DNA from 2 places in the Delftia sp. GW456-R20 genome. Region 2 is predicted to be linked to the other one. Evidence: riboswitches for the same ligand, from Rfam matches in the RefSeq annotation. Region 2 holds a riboswitch; the other holds the start of a gene.

Region 1 (4,415 bases), on a different contig from region 2:
CGGCGGGCGATGCGCTCCAGGCCCTCGGGGCCGTGGTAGACGGCGTACATGCTGGCCACCACGGCGGGCAGCACCTGGGCCGTGCAGATGTTGGAGGTGGCCTTTTCGCGGCGGATGTGCTGCTCGCGCGTCTGCAGTGCCAGGCGGTAGGCGGGCTTGCCATGCACGTCCACGCTCACGCCGACCAGGCGGCCGGGCAGGGAGCGCTTGAACTCGTCGCGGCAGGCCATGAAGGCGGCGTGCGGGCCGCCCGCGCCCATGGGCATGCCAAAGCGCTGGGTGGTGCCCACCACGATGTCGGCGCCCCATTCGCCGGGCGGCGTGATCAGGGTCAGCGCCAGCAGGTCGGTGGCCACGATGAAGGCGGCCTGCTTGCCATGGGCCTTGTCCACGTCGGCGCGCAGATCGTCAATGCGGCCGCTGGTGGCGGGGTACTGGGCCAGCACGGCGAAGTAGTCGCCCTCCATCAGCTGGTTCCATTCTTCCAGCGAGTTGGCCAGCAGCACCTCGATGCCCAGCGGCGCGGCGCGCGTCTGGATGACTTCGATGGTCTGGGGATGGGCATCGCCGGCCACCACGAAACGGTTGCTCTTGCTTTTGACGGAGCGCTTGGCCAGCGTCATGGCCTCGGCGGCCGCCGTGGCCTCGTCCAGCATGGAGGCGTTGGCAATCGGCATGGCCGTCAGGTCGCAGACCATGGTCTGGAAGTTGACCAGGGCCTCCATGCGGCCTTGCGAGATCTCGGCCTGGTAGGGCGTGTAGGCCGTGTACCAGGCGGGGTTCTCCAGAATGTTGCGCAGGATGACGCCGGGCGTGTGCGTGCCGTAGTAGCCCTGGCCGATGAAGCTTTTGAGCAGTTGGTTGCGGCCTGCCAGCGCCTTGAGCTCGGCCAGCGCCTGTGCCTCGGTGGCCGCCGGCGGCAGCGCCATGGGCTGGTGGCGCCGGATGGAGGGCGGGACGATGGCGTCGATCAGCGCATCGCGCGATGCCGCGCCAATGGCGCTGAGCATGTGGGCCTCGTCTTCGGGCGCAATGCCGATATGGCGGGCCACGAATTCGGTGGCGTTCTCGAGGGCGGCAAGGGGCTGGGTGGAGGACATCAGCATGGAGGGACCTGTCTCAAAAGCTGAAAAGCGCCAGGGCGGGCCCTGGCGCCCGTCCTGGCTGGAAAGTGGCGTCAGTTGCTCTGTGCGAAGGCCGTGTAGGCGGCTTCGTCGAGCAGCGCGGCCAGCTGGCCTGCGTCGCTGAGCTTGACCTTGAAGAACCAGCCTTCGCCCAGCGGGTCGCTGTTGGCCAGGGAGGGGTCGTCGCGCAGGGCTTCGTTGACTTCGACGATCTCGCCGCTGACGGGCATGTAGACATCGGCGGCGGCCTTGACGGACTCGACCACGCCGGCCACATCGCCCTGGTTGAAGCTGGTGCCCACGGCGGGCAGATCGACGAACACCACGTCGCCCAGCGCATCCTGCGCGTGGAGGGTGATGCCGACGATGGCCGCGTCAGGGTTGGCGGCGTTGATCCATTCGTGGTCCTTGGAATACTGGATGCTCATGGCTTGCTCCGATAGAAACTGAAAAAGAAACCTGTGAAAGGCGGTTTGAGAAAGGTCAGTGCGCACTGTAGCGGCATGCGATGGCAGGAAAAACGAATCCGCCGAACTCGATCCACGCCAAGCGCGCAGGCTGTCCTCAACCGCGGTGATAGCGGGGCGCCACGAAGGGCGTGGCCTGCACCTGCATGGGCACGGCCTTGCCGCGCACCATGGCCTGCAGCGTGGTGCCGATGGCGGCGCTGCCCGGCTCCACATAGGCCAGTGCCACGGGCTGGTTCAGCGTGGGCGACAGCAGGCCGCTGGTGACCTGGCCGACCTTGCGGCCGCTGGCATCCAGCAGCTCCGTGCCTTCGCGCACGGGCACGCGCTCCAGGGCCACCAGGCCCACGCGCTTGCGCGTGAGCAGCTCGGGCGACTGCAGCTGGGCCAGCACGGTGGCCGCGCCGGGAAAGCCGCCTTCGCGCTCGCCACCAATGCGGCGGACCTTCTGCACGGCCCAGTTCAGGGCGGCCTCGGCCGGGGTGGTGGTCGTGTCCAGATCGTTGCCGTACAGGCACAGGCCGGCTTCCAGGCGCAGCGAATTGCGCGCGCCCAGGCCCACGGGCCTGACTTCGGGCTGGGCCAGCAGGGCACGGGCAAAGGCCTCGGCGTGGCTGGCGGGCAGGGAGATCTCGAAGCCGTCCTCGCCGGTATAGCCGCTGCGCGTGATGTACAGCTCGGCGCCTTCCCAGTCGAAGTGGCCGCCCGTCATGAACACCAGCCCGGCCGTGTCGGGCAGCAGGCGCTCCATGGCGGCTGCTGCCTGCGGGCCCTGCAGCGCCAGCAGGCCCCGGTCGAACTGGGGCTCGATTTCACAGCGCTGGCCGATGCGGGCCTGGATGTGCGCCAGGTCTTCGTGCTTGCAGGCGCCGTTGACGATCAGGAACAGGTCGTCCTCGCGGCGCACGAACATCAGGTCGTCCAGAATGCCGCCCGCGTCGTTGAGCAGCAGGCCGTAGCGCTGGCGGTGTTCGCCCAGGCCCAGCACGTCCATGGGCAGCAGCGATTCCAGCGCCGCGTCGGCATCCGGGCCGCGCAGGCTGATCTGGCCCATGTGCGAGACATCGAACAGGCCTGCCGCCTCGCGCGTGTGCAGATGCTCGGCCATCAGCCCCTGCGGGTATTGCACGGGCATGGAGTAGCCGGCAAACGGCACCATGCGCGCGCCCAGTTCCTGGTGCAGGTCGAACAGCGGGGTCTTGAGCAGATCGGTGGTGGAGGCAGCGGTCAAGGAGGGACTCTCTTTTCGGCAAGGGGCAAGGCACAACGCCATCCCGGAATCCCGGGATGTCCTGCCCTGCTGTCCGCTTTACCTGAGAGATTCACCCGCACCTTCCATGCGTGGGGCTTGCTCCTTCGGTGGATGGGGCACACCGCCGTGCCCTGCATCTCTCTCCAGCTAGGAACGCCTGCGGCCGTGGCGGCAGGCGGTGCCAGTCCTTTTGCCTGAGCGTTCGGGGCGAACCCTGCGCCTTCGGCGGTGCCGCTGCCTGTGACCATTGCGGCCGGGCGGGCACTCTCTCCTGACCGGCGCATTCTAGCTGCGGCCAGCGTCCGCGCGGCTTCGGGATTTCCGCGGGCCGACTGCCGTTCCATGCGCTTGCCTGCATGGATGCATTTGCAAATTGCATAACTGTCTAAAAAATCTCCTACATTGAGATGCATCGATATATGAAATCTCGTGAGCGAGAAGGAAGAAGCGCACATGCAGCAGACGCTGGGAGACACATTGGCCTGGCCGGCACGTTACCTGCCGAACAAGGAAGCACTGGTCGCTTGGGAGGGCGGCGAGCGCCGCGCCTGGACCTACGCCCAGCTCGATGCCGAAGTCAACCGCCACGCCCACGGCCTGGCCGAGCTGGGCATAGGCCATGGCGACGTGGTCGCGGCCTTTCTCTACAACACGCCGGCCTTTGTCTTCACCATGCTGGCGGCCGCGCGCCTGGGCGCCATCTTCAATCCCATCAACTACCGGCTGGCGGCGCAGGAGCTGGCCTTCATCCTCAAGGACGGTGCTGCGCGCGCCCTGGTGTTCGAGCACGAGGGCGGCGAGGTGGCCGCACGCGCCCAGGCCCTGCTCAAGGCCGAAGGCGGCGGCATTGGCACGGGCATCGAGCACTGGATCTTTGCCGACGATGCCCCGGCCGACCCGCTGCCGGTCTGGGCCACGCAGCGCCTGTCCGCCCTGGCCAGGGGCCGCAGCAGCGCGCCGCCCCAGGCCCATGTGCGCGAGAGCGACCCCTGCATCCTCATGTACACCAGCGGCACCACGGGCCGGCCCAAGGGCGTGCTGCATACGCACCGCAGCAAGCTGGCGCACAACGCCCTCATGCACCAGACCATGCAGTTCACGCGCGACGACGTGGGCCTGGCCATGGCGCCGCTCAACCACACGGCCGAGCTGCACACCAGCTTTTTGCCGCGCCTGCAGGCCGGGGCCACCCAGGTGTTGCTGCGCCGCTTTGACGTGACCGAGGCCTGGCGCCTGATCCGCGAAGAGCGCGTGAGCTTCTTCTTCGCGGCGCCCACCATGGTCACCATGCTGCTGGCCGACCCCATCGCCTCGCCCGAGCAGGCGCCCGCGCTGCGGCTGGTGGAGTACGGCGGCGCCTCCATGGCGCCGCACCTGATCCGCGAATGGACACGCAAGGTCGGCAGCGACCTGGTCCAGGTCTACGGCACCACCGAGATGGGACCTTGCATGTCCATCCTCCTGCCGCGCGAGCAACTCTCGCACGCGGGCTCGGCGGGGCTGCCCTCCATGGGCCATGACCTCATCGTGGCGCGCCTGCGCGAAGACAACGCCCCCACCGATCCGGCCGAG
Region 2 (4,415 bases):
CACGGCCCTGGGCGCATTTCCACCAGTCGGGCTCAGTGCGATATTCGAATTTTTGATCGTCAATCCGTTGACGGTCATGTTCGACATGACCTGGAAAAACTGCTCGAGCTGCATTCCCCCGATAGGGTTGGGCAGATTCGTTACCGTGAAATTATCGACAACGATGTTGGAAACCGTGCCTGCACCGTTGCTTGCGGCAACGGAAATGGCCGAGCCCTTGTTATTGCCGTAATTTCCATTCCATATCGCGGAGTTGATTGTGCTATTGGCAAAGAATACGTTTTGTGCGCCTTGATGAATCTCCGCGTACAGCTCGCAGTTGAACGGCGTCCCCTCTCCCGCAGGGGTTGGCGCCACATTCACCAGACCGACGCGATCAATGATGACATTGTTTGCTGAGGAGCCAACGACGAATACCGCTTCGCCACAGGTCATGTTGGGCGAATTGGTGAGAGTGATATTCTTCCCACCAAGATAAAAGGTTTCCCAGGCGGAGTCCGCCCAGTTCTGGACTTGTATGACTCCCCCGAAATCGATGGTCAATGAGCCCGTGCCGGCTGGCACGGTGCCTTTGAGCCAGTACCAGGCACCACCGGCACCAGTGGTGGTGCCCGTATCGCCGCCGCTGATCATCTGGGTTTGACCACAGGCATTGGTGGCTCCCGTCACGGCGCCGGACTGGGCTCCGCTGACGAATGTGTTGGCACAGCGCACGTAAACCGTCTGATTGTCGACATACGGATGGAGGTTTCCGGCCGCATCCTTGGATGTCCCACTCTGTATGGTTCGTACCGACGTAGTCAGTGTCGGCGCAAAGACGATGGAAACATCGGCACTCGGATCCAGCGTTTGCAGCGTGTAGTTGGCTGCCTGAATGGCCGCTCGCAGCGTACATGCGCCAGCAAAGGTGCCTCCCAGCGTGCTGACACAGGTGGTTGGTGTCGTTGCATTGGCATTGGGAGCGTCGCTGTTGTCGGTGACCGTGAAGACGACGGTCGCCGCCAGTGCCGTGGATGAGATACCCGCGCATGAAAGCAGCAGCAAAGAGAAAAGGCACTTCGCTGCACGCCACTTGCGAAAAAATGCCGAACCAGGCAGGCGATTGAGAGCATGCATGATATTCCCCGTTTTCTCAAGGAGATATGACAGGAAAATGATTTTCCCAATGGCAATGGCCATCAGTTGTACCCAGCGCATTTGCATCGCCGTACCTCGAATAGTTCTATTTGAATCACGAGCTCACAACTCACCTTGCAGCCGGTGAGTTTGGAAGCAAAATGTTTCGCGCAGATCCTGCGCGTCAATCAAAAAGGTGGATTTCCATCAACGTTTGCGAGCTGCTCCGCTGCCCATTGAGCCGAACACGCTTTCAGTCGGGTTTGCGACGCAAATCATTCCTCCCTCCACAAACCATATTCACCGTGCTTGTATTTTTTCAGTGCCGGGCCAGTTTCCATGGACCTGCACCTGTGCAACGGTAAGTCGCCTATCAGACATATACACAACCCATGGTTAACCCATGCAGGTCCAATCGACCAGAACATGCACTGACAAACCACTGCACACATCGATAGGCTAAATCATGTTTTTTTCTATTTCAATAGTTTTTTTACATGAAATCGGAGACTCATACCAGCGCTACGAGGGAGGCGCTTGAGCGATCTAGGGAATACCCTGAATCAGCCACACCACATACAGGTAGTAACTGGTGGTATCCCCAGTACGACTGGAACCGGCTGCGCAAGCCACATAGAATCGCCGCTGCAGGAGAGCAGGCGGGCACCACGGTGCCGAGCCTCACCGAAGGCGCAAACTCCCATACACGCTCAGGTTCCGTACTGCAAACACAACATGCCGTCTGGAGAGCCGCCGCACGCAATATGCGGCGCACCGAAGGAGCAAGCCCCGTTCCCATGGACGGCGGTGAATCTCTCAGGTTCCAAGGACAGGGGGAGCGGCAGCTGCGTCACGACGGACGCCGGCTGCTTGCTATTGAATCCATAGCTACCAGCTTCCGCGTGACCGGCACATGCCTTTGAAAGGGCATTGTCATGCGCGTCATCGTTCTCGGAGCCGGCCTGATCGGCACCGCCTCGGCCTACTATCTGCAATCTCTCGGTCATGAAGTGACCGTCATCGACCGCCAGGCTGCGCCCGGCGCCGAAACCAGCTTTGCCAACGGCGGGCAGATCTCGGTCAGCCATGCCGAACCCTGGGCCAACCCCGGCGCACCGCTGAAGTTGCTGGGCTGGCTGGGCCGGCAGGACGCCCCCCTGCTGTTCCGCCTGCGCGCCGACATGCGCCAGTGGCTCTGGGGCCTGTCCTTCCTGCGCAACTGCACGCCCGCGCGCACGCGCCACAACATCCGGCAGATCGTTCGCCTGGGCACCTACAGCCGCGAGGCCCTGCAGCAGCTGCGATCGGACACCGGCATCCAGTACGAGCAGCGCATGCAGGGCATCCTGCACTTCTACACGAACGCCCGCGAGTTCGAGGGCGCTCTCAAGCCCACCGAGCAGATGCAGGCCCTGGGCTGCGACCGCCGCCTGATCGACGCCGACGAGGCCGTGCGCCTGGAGCCGGCCCTGGCCCATGTGCGCGGGCAGATAGCGGGCGCCACCTATACGGCCGAGGATGAATCGGGCGACGCCAACCTCTTCACGCGCGAGCTGGCACGCATTGCCACCACCACGGGCGTGCAGTTCCGCCACGGCCACCACGTCATGGCGCTGCGCACCACGGGTGCGGGCGCCAGCCGCCATATCGACCATGTGGAGGTGACCAATGCCGACGGCCGCTACGAACGCATCCAGGGCGACGCCTATGTGCTGGCCATGGGCTCGTTCAGCCCGCTGCTGGCCCAGCCGCTGGGGCTGCACCTGCCCATCTACCCGGCAAAGGGCTACTCCGTGACCCTGCCGGTGCTGGACCCCGCCAAGGCCTACCAGGTCAGCCTCACGGACGATGAGTTCAAGCTGGTGTTCTCGCGCTACACCGGCGCGCAGGGCGACCGCCTGCGCATTGCCGGCACGGCCGAGTTCAACGGCTACGACCGCAACCTGGACCCCGTGCGCTGCGAGGCCATCGTGCGGCGCGTGCAGCAGCTGTTCCCCGGCGCCGGCGATACCGGGCGCGCCCAGTTCTGGAGCGGCCTGCGCCCCGCCACGCCCAGCAATGTGCCGCTGATCGGGCGCTCGCCCATCGCCAACCTGTTCCTGAACACCGGCCACGGCACGCTGGGCTGGACCCATGCCTGCGGCTCCGGCATGGCGCTGGCCGACCTGGTCAGCGGCAGGCAGCCGGCCGTGGATTTCGATTTTCTGGGGGCTGCAGCCATGGACCCGGATCGCAGCGCAGGCACGGTGCGCCCGCGCGCGGTCTGAGGTGCAGACGGTGTGTACCGTGTCTACGGCGTGTACGATGCCTAGGCAGTGAACACCGTCAACACCCCGGCGAAGCGGTGCAGGCGGGCGTCCATGATCTCGGCTTCGGCGACGAAGCCGATCAATGGCACATCGCCCAGTGCGTGGCGCAGGGTGCGCAGTTCGGCATCGGGGCCGCCGAACAGGCCGCCGCCGCGGCCCCGGCAACTGATGTAGATGGCGCCACGGATGCGGGGCTGTGCCTCGCCTTCGGGCGCCGCCTCCTCGGGCTCCGCCGCATCGCGCAGCGCAGCGCCCAGTTGCAGCAGTTCCTGGCGCGCGACCTGGGCCTGGCGGCGGCAGAAGATCACCGAATGCCCGGCCTCCACGGCCGATGACAGGGCCACGCCCTGGCGCAGCGGGTCCAGCCCGACCAGGGTCAGCACCTGGGCCTCTTCGGTGAGCACGCCGTGGGCCATGCCCCGGCCCGGCGGCGCAATGGCCGCCAGCGTGCTGCGCACCGTGGTCAGCGCGGGCTGCCAGTCGCTGCCTTCCAGCTCCACGCCCAGCAGTTGCAGCAGGCGCTGCAAGGCCGGATCTCCATTGAGCCCGGTGACCAGGGCGCCGCGCGCCTCGGTGATCTCCAGGCCCTCGCCCAGCGGCACGCAGCCCTGGGCCATGCCCGTGATGCAGGGCACGCCCGCACCGAAGGCCACGCCCGAGAAGCCTCCACTGAAAATGCCGCGCGCATCCGCATGCTGCGCATGCAGGTCCTCGGTGCGGCAGGCGATCTGCACGCCCTCCACGCCATCGTCCCCGTCATCGCCCACGCCGCCGAACAGCAGGCCGGACTCGGTGCGCTCGGACAGCTCGTACAGCAACTCGGCCAGCTCGGGCTGGCCGCCTCCGGCATGGACCAGGGCCGAATGGGCCGTGAACCCGGCCTCGCCGCCCGGCGCATGCAAGGGCGCCAGGCCCGAATACAGGCGGTAGTGCGCCGCCGGCACATCGAGCAGCATCACCGCGAGCGCGGAACCGGACAGGTATTCATGG

The links. Region 2 has a riboswitch for glycine ahead of A4F85_RS21540 (D-amino acid dehydrogenase). Riboswitches for the same ligand answer to the same signal wherever they lie in the genome.
Region 1: it holds a riboswitch for glycine, as region 2 does, so the genes downstream of both, gcvT (glycine cleavage system aminomethyltransferase GcvT) here and A4F85_RS21540 (D-amino acid dehydrogenase) in region 2, are expected to answer to the same signal.

The regions. Positions count from the first base shown of each region.
Region 1 is NZ_LWCN01000003.1:321,076-325,490, reverse strand. Features, by position in the region: gene gcvP (aminomethyl-transferring glycine dehydrogenase) at 1-1,106, opposite strand, end outside; gene gcvH (glycine cleavage system protein GcvH) at 1,178-1,552, opposite strand; gene gcvT (glycine cleavage system aminomethyltransferase GcvT) at 1,689-2,822, opposite strand; glycine riboswitch at 2,882-3,000, opposite strand; glycine riboswitch at 3,016-3,127, opposite strand; gene A4F85_RS02800 (fatty acid--CoA ligase) at 3,297-4,415, shown strand, end outside.
Region 2 is NZ_LWCN01000004.1:3,630,667-3,635,081, forward strand. Features, by position in the region: gene A4F85_RS21535 (beta strand repeat-containing protein) at 1-1,197, opposite strand, end outside; glycine riboswitch at 1,849-1,959, shown strand; gene A4F85_RS21540 (D-amino acid dehydrogenase) at 2,052-3,383, shown strand; gene A4F85_RS21545 (FIST signal transduction protein) at 3,425-4,415, opposite strand, start outside.